2 regions of the Lelliottia sp. EB106-05-01-XG201 genome follow, and region 1 is predicted to be linked to the other one. Evidence: predicted binding sites of a transcription regulator. Region 1 holds the regulator's gene; the other holds the start of a gene.
The links. Region 1 encodes LexA, which represses DNA repair genes until DNA is damaged. Its sites were predicted from a motif close to TNCTGTATGTACATACAGNA; they were not measured.

Region 1 (7,838 bases):
CACGATAACCGGCACGCACCGCCAGCCAGCTGAGGGGCGTGACTTCCGCACCGACGCCGACATACTGGGAGTTTTCTTCGCTTTTGAAGCCTTTGGTTTCGGTCAGATCGCCATCGGCGGTGAGCGTCACCAGATCGTTATGCCAGGCCACGCCAGCGGTCACCAGCGGACGGATCTGGTAGGTATCTTTGTAGTTCACTTCCTCACCCGTGCGGCCATTACGAATGCGCACATCTTTGGTGTCGATATCACGCGACATCAGGTTTTGTCCGCTCAGGCCCACCGTCCAGTGCTGGCCAAAATCAGCGGTCACACCAGCATCGACGTTGAAACCGGTATCGTCCGTGCGATAGCGGCTGTTGTTCCAGTCATCGCTGTCGTAAGTGTAGATGGAGGTGGTGTAGTTATAGAGCCAGGTTTTTTGCAGTTTTGGCGTGATACCGACAGAGACCGGCACATCGGCGATATCAAACTGACGCGCCACCGCCACGCCGTAATCGGAAACAATTGCTGCCCGGCCAGACGCGGTGGAGTTGAGGTTTTTGGTGATTTGATCCGAACCATTCAGGGCCGCATCGAGCGCGACGCTTCCGGCCACCAGTTTGCTGTTCTGGATGCTGCGCAGATAATCAATATCCTGCTGGTCAATGGAAGAGCTGACGCGCGCGTGGGCGTAGCCTTTTGCCACGAAGGCAACCGCCAGGACATGGTTGGGAATGCTGACCGCAATTCCGGCACCGGCGTTAGCGCGGGCAGTTTTGCCTTTCAGATCGTCCAGCTCGTCAGCAAGATCTTTCGCCGCGCTCTGGAATTGGTTCACGGATCCTAAGGGATTGGCGATGATCTCAGCCGGTGTCAGGCTGTTGATCACATTGTCGTAGTGATCGACTTTATCGCTGATATCGTCGATCTGATCCTGCAGATTGTCTTTGTCGGTGATCTGCGCGCCGACCGAAGGCAGAATCACGGTAATGTCGTCATCCGGCTTAGACTTTGCCAGCAGCGCCGGGTTAATGAAGGCTCCACTACCGTAATTGCCCGAAGCAACGCCCGTACCACCCATCGCGTCACTACGCGCTTCTGCCCAGGTATTAGCGGCGGACGCCTCGTTTGCCACAAACAGGGAGACAGCGATGCTAACCACCGAAAATTTTAAATGTTTTTTCACAGTATGCTCGTTTTATAGTCTGTTATTTAACAACCCTGTTATCTCTTAAACAGGGACGAACTATTGCTGTGAATAACATCAAAAAGACACGCTATTTCCTTAAGTTAAATCTTCCGGCTGGCCTGTTGTAATTTGTGACGGCCCTCAATATTTATAGAAGAGGAAATTATTTTCGCCCAGGTTTTCCGTCATGCGGGCCAAAAAACTGCGGGGGATGGTCCACCCAGCGGTCCTCTCGGGTGGCGGCATACACCGGATTGAGCGGGTAATAGATGCGGTTGTGTTTTTTGTTCGCCTCGCCCACGACCAGCAGCCGAACCTCTTCCTCGGTGTTGTTGATAAAGGTGTGGCAGACCCCGGTTCCGGCCGGAAAACCGACGCTGTCGCCCGGCTCAAGTTTCCATAAATAACCGTTAATCCATGCCTGCGGATGCCCTTCAATCACGAAGATAAACTCCTCTTCGTCGCTTTCGGCGTGGGGATAGGAAGTGCGACGGCCCGGCGGCAGGCGTTCATGGTGAATACCGATCCGCCCCAGCCCCAGTTTTCGGGCCAGCGGCGCGCCGATAGCAAAGAGTTCGTCACTGTCCGGGTAAGTCGAATCGTCGGCACCTTCGACGTCGCGCCAGTGTCGGATGCAGTCAGGTCTTTTCATTCTGTTTATTCCCTTGTTTCGATGCGTCAGGTATAGCACACCGTGGCGGATCTCGGCGTTTTCAGCAGAACATGGTAAAGTGAGGGTTTTCCAGACTCCATACTCCGAGGTGCGACATGGACAAGACCACGATGCAAGATCTGCTGGCGCAAGCTGAAAAGCTCTGCGCTGAACGCAATGTGCGCCTGACCCCGCAGCGCCTTGAAGTGTTACGTCTGATGAGCCTGCAGCGCGGTGCCATCAGCGCCTACGATCTGCTCGACCTGCTGCGCGAAAGCGAGCCCCAGGCGAAACCGCCAACGGTCTATCGTGCGCTGGATTTCCTGCTGGAACAAGGGTTTGTTCATAAGGTCGAGTCGACAAACAGCTACGTGCTGTGCCATCTGTTCGATCAGCCAACGCACACTTCGGCCATGTTTATCTGCGATCGCTGCGGTGCGGTCAAAGAAGAAGGGGCGGAAGGCGTGGAAGACATTATGCATTCGCTGGCGGCAAAAATGGGCTTTGCCCTGCGCCATAACGTGATTGAAGCGCACGGGTTGTGCTCGGCGTGTGTCGAAGTGGAAGCCTGTCGCCATCAGGGCGAGTGCCAGCACGATCACTCCATTTTAGTGAAGAAAAAACCGCGCTAAAAACAAAGCGGGCGGCTGTTAGGCCGCCCTCAGGGATTGTACTTCCGTGTACAACGGGTAGAACTCTGTTACCAGCGGTAGTCGTTGCGTTTTTCCCAGTCAACAACCTCTTTTTCCGCCTGATCTTTCGCGTAGCCGTAGCGTTCCTGAATCTTACCGACCAGCTGTTCGCGTTTACCTTCAATGACGGTCACGTCATCATCGGTCAGTTTACCCCACTGTTCTTTCGCTTTACCTTTGAACTGTTTCCAGTTACCGCCGATTTCGTCTTTATTCATAATCATATCCTCATCGTTCGGTTATCACGTAAAATTCGTGTCGTCCGTTACGTTCATTTCTGCTGGACGTGATATTAATTGTAGATAAGGATTTGGCAGACGTTGAGAGATTCAGAATCTTTAACCGTTTCGTCAAACGAAGCCACTACGCAAACCAGGTATTATTGCGCCAGTGACGCCGCCAGATCACCGCCAGAGAGAGGCCGCGCAGAGCGAGGAACACCGCCAGGGCCAGCCACAAACCGTGATTGCCAAGCCAGGGCAGCGTGAAAAGTGTCAGGGCAAAACCGGCCGCCGCGACCGCCATGCTGTTTCGCATCTCAGCCCCGCGCGTCGCACCGATAAACATGCCGTCGAGCAAGTAGCACCACACCCCCACCACCGGTAAAACGACCTGCCAGAGAATGTAGTGATTTGCTAGCTCGCGCAGCTCAGGCAGCGAGGTTAAGAGCGCCACAATATTCGTTCCGAACAAAGCGTAGACGAGCGCGAAGCATAGTGCCACCAGTCCCGACTGCCGACAGGCCGCCCGCCACACCTCCTGCAACTGCCCCGTCTCGCGCGCACCATACGCCTGCCCTGAATGGGCTTCAACCGCATAGGCAAACCCGTCCAGCGCGTAGGCGGTGAAGGTCAGCAAGGTCATGAGGACCGCGTTCACCGCCACGATCTCCGGCCCGAGCCGCGCACCAAATACCGTTAGCGCGCCAAAGCAGAGTTGCAGCAGCAGCGAACGCAGCATGATGTCGCGGTTAAGCGCCAGCAGTTTGCGGATATTGCCGTGCCAGGCGGTTTTCAGCATCGCGAGTGTGATGCCACGCATCACCAGCACGCGTTTCACCATCCACAGGCCGATGAAGAAGGTGCCGTATTCCGCGACGACGGTCGCCAGCGCGGCCCCCTGCACGTTCATGTGCAGGCCCATCACCAGCCACAGATCGAGCACGATATTGAGCAGGTTTCCCACCACCAGCAGGATCACCGGCGCGCGGGCGTACTGTACGCCGAGCAGCCAGCCGAGCAAAACGAGGTTTGCCAGCGACGCCGGGGCGCTGAGCCAGCGGATTTCAAGGAAACGTCGCGCCTGTTCGAGCACGGCTTCACTGCCGCCGACCACGTGCAGCGCCAAATCGATCAGCGGCGTACGCAGCAGCACAATCAGCAGCCCTGCGCCGAGCGCAAGAATTAGCGGCTGGACCAGCGCACGAGCCAGACGAACCGGATCTTTGGCGCCAAATGCCTGGGCCGTCAGCCCGGTGGTGCTCATGCGTAAAAAGAGCAGCAGCATAAAGAGGAAACTGGTCGCCGTCGCGCCGATGGCCACGCCGCCGAGATAAACAGGGGAATCCAGATGGCCAATCACCGCCGTATCGACCAGCCCTAGCAGGGGAACGGTGATATTGGAGAAAATCATCGGCAGCGCAAGACGCCACAATGCCTTGTCTGAGGGAGTCAGCAGAGACATGAGAAAGTACCGGGAAAGATAAGAGACAGTCAGGCTGCGGAAAGACCGCAGCCTGTCAGAGAGACATTACAGCCATTCGCCGTTGCGGATCACGCCCACAGCCAGACCTTCGATGGAGAAAGCCTGTTCGCGGAGATCGACCACAATCGGGGAGAACTCGCTGTTTTCTGGCAGCAGCTGTACCGTGTTGCCCTGTTTTTTCAGGCGCTTCACGGTCACTTCGTCGTCGATGCGCGCAACCACAACCTGGCCGTTACGCACATCCTGGGTTTTGTGAACCGCCAGCAAATCGCCGTCCAGAATGCCGATGTCTTTCATGGACATCCCGCTGACGCGCAGCAGGAAATCAGCACTCGGTTTGAACATCGCCGGATCGACCTGGTAATGCCCTTCAATGTGTTGCTGTGCCAGCAGAGGCTCACCCGCTGCGACACGGCCCACCAGTGGCAGACCCTCTTCTTCTTCCACCAGCAGGCGAATGCCGCGTGACGCACCCGAAACAATCTCAAGGACGCCTTTACGCGCCAGCGCTTTGAGGTGCTCTTCAGCGGCATTTGGAGAACGGAAGCCCAGACGCTGCGCGATTTCCGCACGCGTTGGTGGCATTCCCGTCTGGCTGATGTGATCCCGAATAAGATCGAACACCTCTTGCTGTCTGGCCGTTAACGCTTTCATTCCGCCCCCTGGGTGTATATACAGTTATGCTGTGAGTATATACAGTCAAAGGTGATTTTGGAATCAAAAACTGCACAAAAAACCAGAGACTTATTCGATTCCTGAAGGCTTATCGAAAATGTGACCAAAGAAGCGTGATCCAGGTGATGGCAGCGATGATAATCGCCAGCAGCACGGCGGCAGAGCCCATATCTTTTGCGCGGCCCGAGAGTTCGTGGAAATCAGACCCGATGCGATCCACCACCGCTTCGATAGCACTGTTCAGAATTTCCACTATCATCACCAGAAGGACTGAACCAATGAGAAGCACGCGGGTAATAGGATCAACATCGAGGAAACAGGCGATGATCACCGCGACGACGGCGGCAACCCCCTCCTGGCGAAACGCAGCTTCATTGATCCATGCGGCGCGGAAACCTTTCCATGAATATCCGGCAGCTTTGATGATTCGGGTTAACCCAGTGGTATTATTGGCCATTAAAAGAACCTTTTCTTAGATTTAGCGTCAGTAACTATAGCTGTAGCGCATTGCCATGCAGCCTGAAGTATGACCGGTAACAACAGAAATTTTGCGCGCTTTCTGTTATCCTTGCGCCGCATTTGCATTATTAACCAGAGGCTTTACATCGTTTATGTCCGGCTGGCCACGAATTTACTACAAATTACTTAATTTACCATTAAGCGTCCTGGTAAAAAGTAAGTCTATCCCGGCGGAACCCGCGCTGGAATTAGGGCTCGATACCTCGCGCCCAATTATGTACGTTTTGCCTTATAACTCGAAGGCAGACTTACTGACGCTGCGCGCCCAGTGTCTGGCGCACGACTTACCCGATCCGCTCGAACCCCTTGAGGTCGACGGAACGCTGCTGCCGCGCTACGTGTTTATTCACGGCGGGCCGCGCGTGTTCACCTATTACACGCCGAAAGAAGAGTCGATTAAGCTATTCCATGACTATCTCGATCTGCACCGCAGCAACCCCAGCCTGGATGTCCAGATGGTGCCGGTGTCGGTGATGTTTGGTCGTCGTCCTGGACGTCAGAAAGGCGAAGAGAACCCGCCGCTGCGCATGCTGAATGGTATTCAGAAATTCTTTGCCGTCTCATGGCTGGGGCGCGACAGCTTTGTGCGTTTCTCCCCTTCCGTTTCGCTGCGCCGCATGGCGGATGAACACGGCACGGACAAGATTATTGCCCAGAAACTGGCTCGCGTGGCGCGTATGCACTTCGCCCGTCAGCGTCTGGCGGCCGTTGGCCCGCGTCTGCCTGCGCGTCAGGATCTGTTCAACAAACTGCTGGCCTCGAAAGCCATTGCTCGCGCCGTCGAAGACGAAGCGCGCAGCAAGAAAATCTCTCACGAGAAAGCCCAGCAGAACGCGATTGCCCTGATGGAAGAGATTGCGGCCAACTTCTCCTACGAGATGATCCGCCTCTCCGACCGTATCCTGAGCTTCACCTGGAACCGTCTCTATCAGGGGATTAACGTCCACAACGCCGAGCGCGTGCGCCAGCTGGCCCACGACGGCCACGAGATTGTCTATGTGCCTTGCCACCGCAGCCACATGGACTATCTGCTGCTGTCCTACGTCCTTTATCATCAGGGACTGGTGCCACCGCACATCGCCGCCGGTATCAACCTGAACTTCTGGCCAGCCGGCCCGATTTTCCGCCGTCTGGGTGCGTTCTTTATTCGTCGTACCTTCAAGGGCAACAAGCTCTACTCCACGGTGTTCCGCGAATATCTGGGCGAGCTGTTCAGCCGCGGCTATTCCGTTGAGTATTTCGTCGAAGGTGGCCGTTCTCGTACGGGCCGTCTGCTTGACCCGAAAACCGGCACCCTGTCGATGACCATTCAGGCGATGCTGCGCGGCGGTACGCGCCCTATTACGCTGGTGCCGATCTACATCGGTTACGAGCACGTGATGGAAGTGGGCACATACGCCAAAGAGCTGCGCGGCGCGACCAAAGAGAAAGAGAGCCTGCCTCAGATGCTGAAAGGCCTGAGCAAGCTGCGTAATCTCGGTCAGGGCTACGTCAACTTTGGCGAGCCGCTGCCGCTCATGACCTACCTGAATCAGCACGTTCCCGAGTGGCGCGAGTCTATCGACCCAATCGAAGCGATTCGCCCAGCCTGGCTGACGCCGACGGTGAATAACATCGCCGCCGATCTGATGGTGCGTATTAACAACGCCGGTGCAGCTAACGCCATGAACCTGTGCGTCACGGCGCTGCTGGCGTCTCGTCAGCGTTCACTGACGCGCGAACAGCTGACCGAGCAGCTCGATTGCTACCTGGACATTATGCGTAATGTCCCGTATTCCGCCGACTCTACCGTTCCATCTGCGACCGCCGGTCAGCTGATCGACCACGCGCTGCAGATGAACAAGTTCGAAGTCGAGAAAGATACGATCGGTGACATCATCATTCTGCCGCGCGAGCAGGCGGTGCTGATGACCTACTATCGCAACAACATCGCTCATATGCTGATGCTGCCGTCCCTGATGGCGGCGATCATCACTCAGCACCGCCGTATTTCCCGTCAGGAACTGCTGCGTCACGTTGAGACGCTCTATCCGATGCTGAAAGCCGAGCTGTTCCTGAGCTGGAGCAACGAAGAGCTGGCGATCGAGCTGGATAAACTGACCGCCGAGCTGCTACGTCAGGGTCTGATCGCGGTGAAAGACGATGAGCTGCATATCAATCCGTCGCGCTCCCGTACCCTGCAGCTGCTGGCCGCCGGTGCGCGCGAGACGTTGCAGCGCTACGCCATCACCTTCTGGCTGCTGAGCGCGAACCCGTCCATCAACCGTGGAACCCTGGAAAAAGAGAGCCGCACCCTGGCTCAGCGTCTGTCCGTGCTGCACGGCATTAACGCGCCAGAGTTCTTCGATAAAGCGGTGTTCAGCTCTCTGGTGCTGACGTTGCGTGATGAAGGCTATATCAGCGATACCGGCGATGCGGAACCTGA
Region 2 (7,838 bases), 3.4 Mb from region 1:
GACCGCGCGTCAGGCCCAGCCAGAAGCTGCGCATTTTGTTGCTGCCGACGTGGCCGATGTGTTTGAACAGCAGTTTATCGAACGCATCGACATCGTTGTTTTGCGCCGCCGCCATCTCTTCCAGTACATACGGATGGCAGCGAATCGCGCCCTGGCCGAAGATCATCATGCTACGGGTCAGAATGTTTGCGCCTTCCACGGTGATGGCAATCGGTGCGCCCTGATAGCCGCGCGCCAGGAAGTTGCCTTCGCCGAGCATAATGCCTTTACCGCCGGCAATATCCATCGCATCAATAATTGACTGCTGTGCGCGGTGGGTGCAGTGATATTTCACGATAGCCGAGAGCACGGCCGGTTTTTCGCCGAGCATGATGCCGTAAGTGATCAGCGACGCAGCGGCGTCCATCACATAGGCGTTGCCTGCGATACGTGCCAGTGGCTCTTCGATCCCTTCCATCTTACCGATGGAGATTTTGAACTGACGGCGGATATGGGCGTAAGCACCAATCCCCATCGCGACGGATTTCAGGCCACCGGTAGAGTTCGATGGCAGGGTAATGCCACGACCGACCGACAGACATTCCACCAGCATACGCCAGCCCTGACCGGCCATTTTCGGGCCGCCGATGATGTAATCAATCGGCACAAAGATATCTTGGCCGCGGGTCGGGCCGTTCTGGAACGGCACGTTCAGCGGGAAGTGACGACGACCGATTTCAACACCTGGGGTAGAGGTCGGGATCAGCGCACAGGTGATGCCCAGATCTTCCTCGTCGCCCAGCAGTCTGTCCGGGTCAGAGAGTTTGAACGCCAGGCCCAGTACGGTGGCGATAGGGGCCAGCGTAATGTAACGCTTGTTCCAGGTAAGGCGCATGCCCAGCACCTGCTGGCCCTGCCACTCGCCCATACAGACGACGCCGGTATCCGGGATCGCACCGGCATCTGAACCCGCTTCGGGGCTTGTCAGCGCGAAGCACGGGATTTCCTGACCACGCGCCAGGCGCGGCAGATAGTGATCTTTTTGCTCTTCGGTGCCGTAGTGTTGCAGCAGCTCACCCGGGCCTAATGAGTTAGGTACGCCGACGGTGATCGCCAGAATGCCTGACACGCCAGCCAGTTTTTGCAGCACGCGAGCCTGAGCGTAAGCGGAAAACTCCAGGCCGCCGTACTCTTTCTTGATGATCATCGCGAAGAAGCGATGCTCTTTCAGGTACGCCCACAGTTCAGGAGGCAGATCGGCCATTTCATGGGTGATCTCGAAGTCGTTGGCCATGCGGCACGCTTCTTCTACCGGCCCATCAATAAAGGCTTGTTCTTCGGCGGTGAGGCGCGGCTGCGGGTAGTTATGCAGCTTTTTCCAGTCCGGGTTGCCCTGGAACAGATCGCCTTCCCACCAGGTGGTGCCCGCGTCGATCGCCTCTTTTTCCGTGCGTGACATCGGCGGCATCACTTTACGGAAGCCGCGGAACACCGGGGCAGAAATCATTGACTTACGCATCGCCGGGACGTTAAACGGCAGCAGAATGATGGCCAGCGGCAGGACAAGCCAGATATTCCACAGACCCGCGAGGCCAAGCGCGGCAGTCCAGGCCAGCAGAATCAGGCTACTCAGAACTAAACTTACGCGGTGATAGAACAACACACCGAGCAGTACAACGGTTGCGATAATGCTCAAAATCATCATAAAGAAAAGCTCCCTTGCTTGTAGGAGGTCTGACCACTTGTGATGATATGGTTGTAGTGGATGTTATTTCTTTTAGCAATGCATTCACAAAATAATTACAACCTGGTTCACATTGTTCGGGTTTTCGCAGGCACGAATCATCAAAACGCCGGAGGATTTGCATGGCTTTAGCTTCTCGGTTTTACTGCTATCCGGTACACTCCGTTTGTTATTCATCAATACTGAAGGATTATCCTCATGTACCAGGATCTTATTCGTAACGAACTGAACGAAGCTGCGGAAACGCTGGCTAACTTTCTGAAAGATGAAGCCAATATTCACGCGATTCAGCGTGCGGCGGTTCTGCTGGCAGACAGCTTCAAAGCTGGCGGCAAAGTGCTTTCCTGCGGTAACGGCGGCTCCCACTGCGACGCCATGCACTTCGCGGAAGAGTTGACCGGTCGCTATCGCGAAAACCGTCCGGGCTACCCGGCGATTGCGATTTCTGACGTGAGCCACATCTCCTGCGTGGGTAACGACTTTGGTTACGATCATATTTTCTCGCGCTACGTTGAAGCGGTAGGCCGTGAAGGCGATGTTCTGCTGGGCATCTCGACCTCCGGTAACTCCGGTAACGTGATCAAAGCGATTGAAGCCGCGCGTGAGAAGGGGATGAAAGTCATCACCCTGACCGGCAAAGATGGCGGCAAAATGGCGGGAACCTCGGATATCGAAATCCGTGTGCCGCATTTTGGTTATGCTGACCGTATTCAGGAAATTCACATCAAAGTGATCCATATCCTGATCCAGCTGATCGAAAAAGAGATGGTTAAGTAAGTCTTCGCTGGGGGCATTTTGCCCCCGCTGTTGTGGAGGTGAAGTATGTGCGAATTGCTCGGGATGAGCGCCAATGTGCCAACCGATATCTGCTTTAGTTTCACCGGGCTGGTGCAGCGCGGTGGAGGAACCGGGCCGCATAAAGACGGCTGGGGCATTACCTTCTACGAAGGCAAAGGCTGTCGCACGTTCAAAGATCCGCAACCCAGCTTCAACTCTCCCATCGCCCGCCTGGTGCAGGATTATCCGATAAAATCTCGTTCGGTGATCGCCCATATTCGTCAGGCAAACCGCGGCGAAGTGGCGCTGGAAAATACCCATCCGTTTACCCGTGAGCTGTGGGGCCGCAACTGGACCTACGCCCATAACGGGCAGCTGACCGGGTATAAATCGCTTGAGACGGGGAATTTCCGTCCGGTGGGCGAAACCGACAGCGAGAAGGCCTTTTGCTGGTTACTGCACAAGCTGACGGAGCGTTATCCGCGCACGCCGGGCAACATGGAGGCAGTGTTTAAATACATCGGCACTTTGGCCCGCGAGCTGCGTGAGAAGGGCGTGTTTAATATGCTGCTGTCGGATGGGCGTTACGTGATGGCGTTCTGCTCGACTAATCTGTTCTGGATCACGCGACGCGCGCCCTTTGGTGTGGCCAAGCTGCTGGATCAGGATGTGGAAATTGATTTTCAAACCGAAACCACACCTGACGATGTGGTCACGGTTATCGCCACTCAGCCCCTGACGGGGAATGAAACCTGGCAAAAGATTATGCCAGGCGAGTGGGCGTTATTTTGTCTCGGGAACCGCGTAGTTTGACGCCAGCTGCGGGTGGACGACTTCATGACTCAGCGGTTTGCTGACGATGTAGCGACCATCCGCGACCGAGACGGTCGGCGGTTTGTGCGTCTGCTGGAAGTAGTCATACCCCGGTTTCAGCTGTTTCCAGAAATCCGCGTAGGTTGAGTACTTATGACGCTCCATGTTGGCATCGGTCATGCGGAACGGATAGATGCTGACCTGAACACCCGACTGGCCGAAGACTAACGCGCCGGTGACAAACTGGAAAATCTCATCAATACCGCTGTCCGTCATGGCGTAGCAGCCAATGGACACGCAGGCACCGTGAATCATCAGGTATTTACCTTCGTAACCATGCGCCCGATCGTAAGCGTTCGGGAAGCCGATGTTGATAGCTTTATAGAAGCGGCTGTCGGGTTTGAGCTGATTGCGTTGAACGGTGTAGAAACCTTCAGGACTTTTAAAATCACCCTGACGTTGTTTCGGGCCGAGGCCACCGGAATAGTTACAGATTTTGTAGCTATCAAGCAGTTGATATGTCTCGCCCATTTTGACAAATAGATCGAGCGTGCGTTCTTCCTTGAAGATCTGAATATAAACTGGTGATCCCATTAATTGCTGTTTATATTCTTTGCTGACCGGTGTGGTTGAGCTGTTGCTGCCAAGCAGCCCTGCAAACGAGACACACGGGATCAGAAGCATCGCAATGAACAATGCGATTTTACGCATACTACAAGTTCCTTGATAAAGCCAAACCAACTTGCCAGGACGGCAAAAGAGACCCGAAATCAGAATACTCTGGATTAGGAGCGCTCACATTAGCATCGCTGCATTTTTTCGCAAGAGTGAACTAATGAGTTTACAAATTAGTTGGCATTTATAACTTATCCGGCGGCGTTTGAATCCAGGAACTTTGCGAAATTGTATGTGATGTGAACATGGTGATACTTTTCAATTCTGATTCTTTAACTGTATACTTATCCAGTGAAAGGTGAGGGTTGAGTATGCGCAAAATAATCCATGTCGATATGGACTGCTTTTTTGCCGCAGTGGAGATGCGTGATAATCCGGCGCTGCGGGATGTCCCCATCGCTATTGGCGGCAGCCGCGTTAAGCGTGGCGTGATCAGCACCGCCAACTATCCGGCGCGCAAATTTGGCGTGCGCAGCGCCATGCCAACGGCGATGGCCCTCAAACTCTGCCCGCATCTGATTCTTTTGCCCGGTCGCTTCGATGCCTATAAAGAGGCCTCGATCCACATCCGCGAAATTTTCTCCCGCTATACGTCGCTCATCGAACCGCTCTCCCTCGACGAAGCCTATCTCGACGTCACGGACAGCGTGCACTGCCACGGCTCGGCCACGCTGATGGCGCAGGAGATCCGCCAGACCATTTTTAACGAGCTGAACTTAACGGCCTCCGCGGGCATCGCCCCGGTCAAATTCCTCGCCAAAATTGCCTCAGATCTCAACAAGCCGGACGGGCAGTATGTCATCACTCCCGATGAGGTTCCGGCGTTTTTGAAAACGCTGCCGCTGGGCAAAATCCCCGGCGTCGGTAAAGTTTCTGCCGCCAAACTGGAGACGCTCGGCCTGCGCACCAGTGAAGACGTGCAGAACAGCGATCTGGCGATGCTCCTCAAACGCTTTGGCAAGTTTGGCCGGGTGCTGTGGGAGCGCAGTCAGGGGATCGATGAGCGCAGTATTAATAGCGAGCGCCTGCGTAAATCCGTGGGGGTGGAACGCACCCTGGCGGAAGATATTCATGAGTGGAACGACTGCGAAACTATTATTGTCGAGCAGCTCTATCCCGAGCTGGAACGACGGCTGGCGAAGGTCAAACCCGACCTGCTAATTGCCCGTCAGGGGGTGAAACTCAAGTTTAACGACTTCCAGCAAACCACCCAGGAGCACGTCTGGCCGCGCCTGAATAAAGACGATCTGATTGCAACGGCCAAGAAAGCCTGGCAGGAGCGTCGAGGGGGAAGGGGAGTGAGGCTGGTGGGGTTGCACGTCACGCTGTTGGACCCGCAGCTGGAGCGGCAGCTGGTGCTGGGACTGTAAAAAAGCCCGGTGGCGCTAACGCTTACCGGGCCTACGTTTAGCTCCCTCTCCCGTGGGAGAGGGTTGGGGTGAGGGCATCAGACCGCACCCATCCCCACTAGCAACTTACTTAGCCGGAATCGATTTCAGCAGTTCGGTCAGCAGCGTCCAGTAGTGGCCCACGCTTTCGATATGCACCTGCTCGTCCGGAGAGTGCGGACCAGTAATGGTCGGCCCAATGGAGACCATGTCCATATCCGGGTACGGTTTCTTGAACAGACCGCACTCCAGACCCGCGTGGATCACCTGAATGTTCGGCGTGCTGTTGAACAGACGCTGATAGGTTTCACGCACCAGCGCCATGACCGGAGAGGTCGCGTCTGGCTGCCAGCCCGGGTAGCTGCCCTTGGCGGAGGTTTTCGCGCCAGACAGTTTGCCCAGAGATTCCAGCATGCTCACCACATACTCTTTACCGCTATCGATAAGCGAACGGATCAGGCAGATGATTTCTGCGCTGTCGTCAGTCATGGTCACCACGCCGACGTTCAGGGAGGTTTCCACCACGCCTTTCGCCACGTCAGAGTTGCGGATCACGCCGTTTGGCGTGGCGTTCAGCAGCTGGACAAAGCTGTCGCGAGACTGAGTCGTCAGCGCGGCTTTATCGCTGGTGACGGATTCCAGAACCACGGTCAGGTTTTTCTCTTTGATCGACAGTTCGTTTTTCAGGATATCCAGGTAGACGTTCGCCAGGTTTTTCAGCTCGTCGGCTTTATTTGCCGGGACCGCCACGGTCGCGAAGGCTTCACGTGGGATCGCGTTACGCAGCGTACCGCCGTTGAAGTCGACCAGACGCAGATCCAGCTCGGCCGCGTGACCGGCCAGGAAGCGCGCCAGCAGTTTGTTGGCGTTGCCCAGACCCAAATGGATATCACCACCGGAGTGGCCGCCTTTCAGCCCTTTCAGCGTCAGCTTGAAGGTCTGGAAACCAGCAGGAATGGCTTCACGAGTCAGCGGCAGGGTAGAGATGAAATCAATACCACCGGCGCAACCCATGTAGATCTCACCCTCTTCTTCAGAGTCGGTGTTGATCAGGATATCAGCCTGCAGCCAGTTGGCCTGCAGACCAAACGCGCCGTCCATCCCGGCTTCTTCGGTCATGGTCAGCAGCACTTCCAGCGGGCCGTGCTCAACGCTATCGTCAGCCAGCACCGCCAGCGCGGAGGCCATACCGATACCGTTATCCGCACCCAGCGTCGTGCCGCGTGCTTTCACCCATTCGCCGTCGATGTACGGCTGAATAGGATCTTTAGTGAAGTCGTGGTCGGTGTCGTTGTTTTTCTGCGGGACCATATCCAGGTGCGCCTGAAGCACAACCGGTTTGCGGTTTTCCATACCTGCGGTAGCCGCTTTACGAATCAGAATATTGCCTACCTGGTCACGCTCCGCGTGCAGGCCTTTTTCCTTCGCCCAGCCCATAATATGTTCGGCAAGCTGTTCTTCGTGATAGGAAGGGTGAGGAATGGAACAGATTTTGGCAAAAATATCCCACAGCGGCTGTGGAGATAATTGAGACAGTTCAGACACGATAAGTCTCCTTGTCGTGGCGCTGCAAACAAGCTTGCAGGTCACAGGGTTAGCAGGGTGATAGTCAGCACAAGTCGGGCTTGCGAGATGAGGTTGAGAATACCACTTTCTCCGTCCGCTGCTAGCATAAAGCAAGTAAAAACTCCCCGCTGGGCCGCTTAACACTGGTTTTTAGTGCGTCAGATCTCTATAATCTCGCGCAACCTATTTCCCCTTCGAACACTTTTTAAGCCGTATATAAACAGGCTGGGACATCACATGAGCGAAAAATACGTCGTCACCTGGGACATGTTGCAGATTCACGCGCGCAAACTGGCTGCACGCCTGATGCCTTCTGAACAGTGGAAAGGCATTATTGCCGTGAGCCGTGGCGGTCTGGTACCGGGCGCACTGCTGGCGCGTGAACTGGGTATTCGCCATGTCGATACCGTCTGCATCTCCAGCTATGACCACGATAACCAGCGCGAGCTGACCGTGCTGAAACGCGCTGAAGGCGACGGCGAAGGCTTCATCGTCATCGACGATCTGGTGGACACCGGCGGTACCGCGGTTGCGATCCGCGATATGTATCCAAAAGCGCATTTCGTCACCATCTTCGCCAAACCGGCTGGTAAGCCGCTGGTTGACGACTACGTGATCGACATCCCGCAGGACACCTGGATTGAGCAGCCGTGGGATATGGGCGTGGTCTTCGTGCCGCCGATTTCTGGCCGTTAATGACAGAACGAAATTATTTTTAACGCCCGGTGATGCCGGGCGTTGTTTTTTTTAGCCTCCAGCGCGTTACAATGGACTCTATGTGACGTAATCATGGAGGCAGCGCGCAATGACCCAGGCGAATCTTAGCGAAACCCTGTTCAAACCTCGTTTCAAACACCCGGAAACGTCGACGCTTGTTCGTCGCTTCAACCCTGGCA

Region 2: dinB (DNA polymerase IV) is a predicted target of LexA. The motif match lies at 4,263-4,282, and genes of this name have one in related genera.

What each region holds. Positions count from the first base shown of each region.
Region 1 covers NZ_JBYTDV010000001.1:306,164-314,001, reverse strand. The annotation lists gene AC3WS9_RS01425 (conjugal transfer protein TraF) at 1-1,168, opposite strand, end outside; gene AC3WS9_RS01420 (cupin domain-containing protein) at 1,335-1,823, opposite strand; gene zur (zinc uptake transcriptional repressor Zur) at 1,940-2,455, shown strand; gene AC3WS9_RS01410 (CsbD family protein) at 2,524-2,733, opposite strand; gene dinF (MATE family efflux transporter DinF) at 2,879-4,198, opposite strand; gene lexA (transcriptional repressor LexA) at 4,265-4,873, opposite strand; gene AC3WS9_RS01395 (diacylglycerol kinase) at 4,983-5,351, opposite strand; gene plsB (glycerol-3-phosphate 1-O-acyltransferase PlsB) at 5,506-7,838, shown strand, end outside.
Region 2 covers NZ_JBYTDV010000001.1:3,732,851-3,740,688, reverse strand. The annotation lists gene fadE (acyl-CoA dehydrogenase FadE) at 1-1,684, opposite strand, end outside; gene lpcA (D-sedoheptulose 7-phosphate isomerase) at 1,922-2,500, shown strand; gene AC3WS9_RS17485 (class II glutamine amidotransferase) at 2,546-3,313, shown strand; gene dpaA (peptidoglycan meso-diaminopimelic acid protein amidase) at 3,284-4,024, opposite strand; gene dinB (DNA polymerase IV) at 4,300-5,358, shown strand; gene pepD (cytosol nonspecific dipeptidase) at 5,464-6,921, opposite strand; gene gpt (xanthine phosphoribosyltransferase) at 7,180-7,638, shown strand; gene frsA (esterase FrsA) at 7,748-7,838, shown strand, end outside.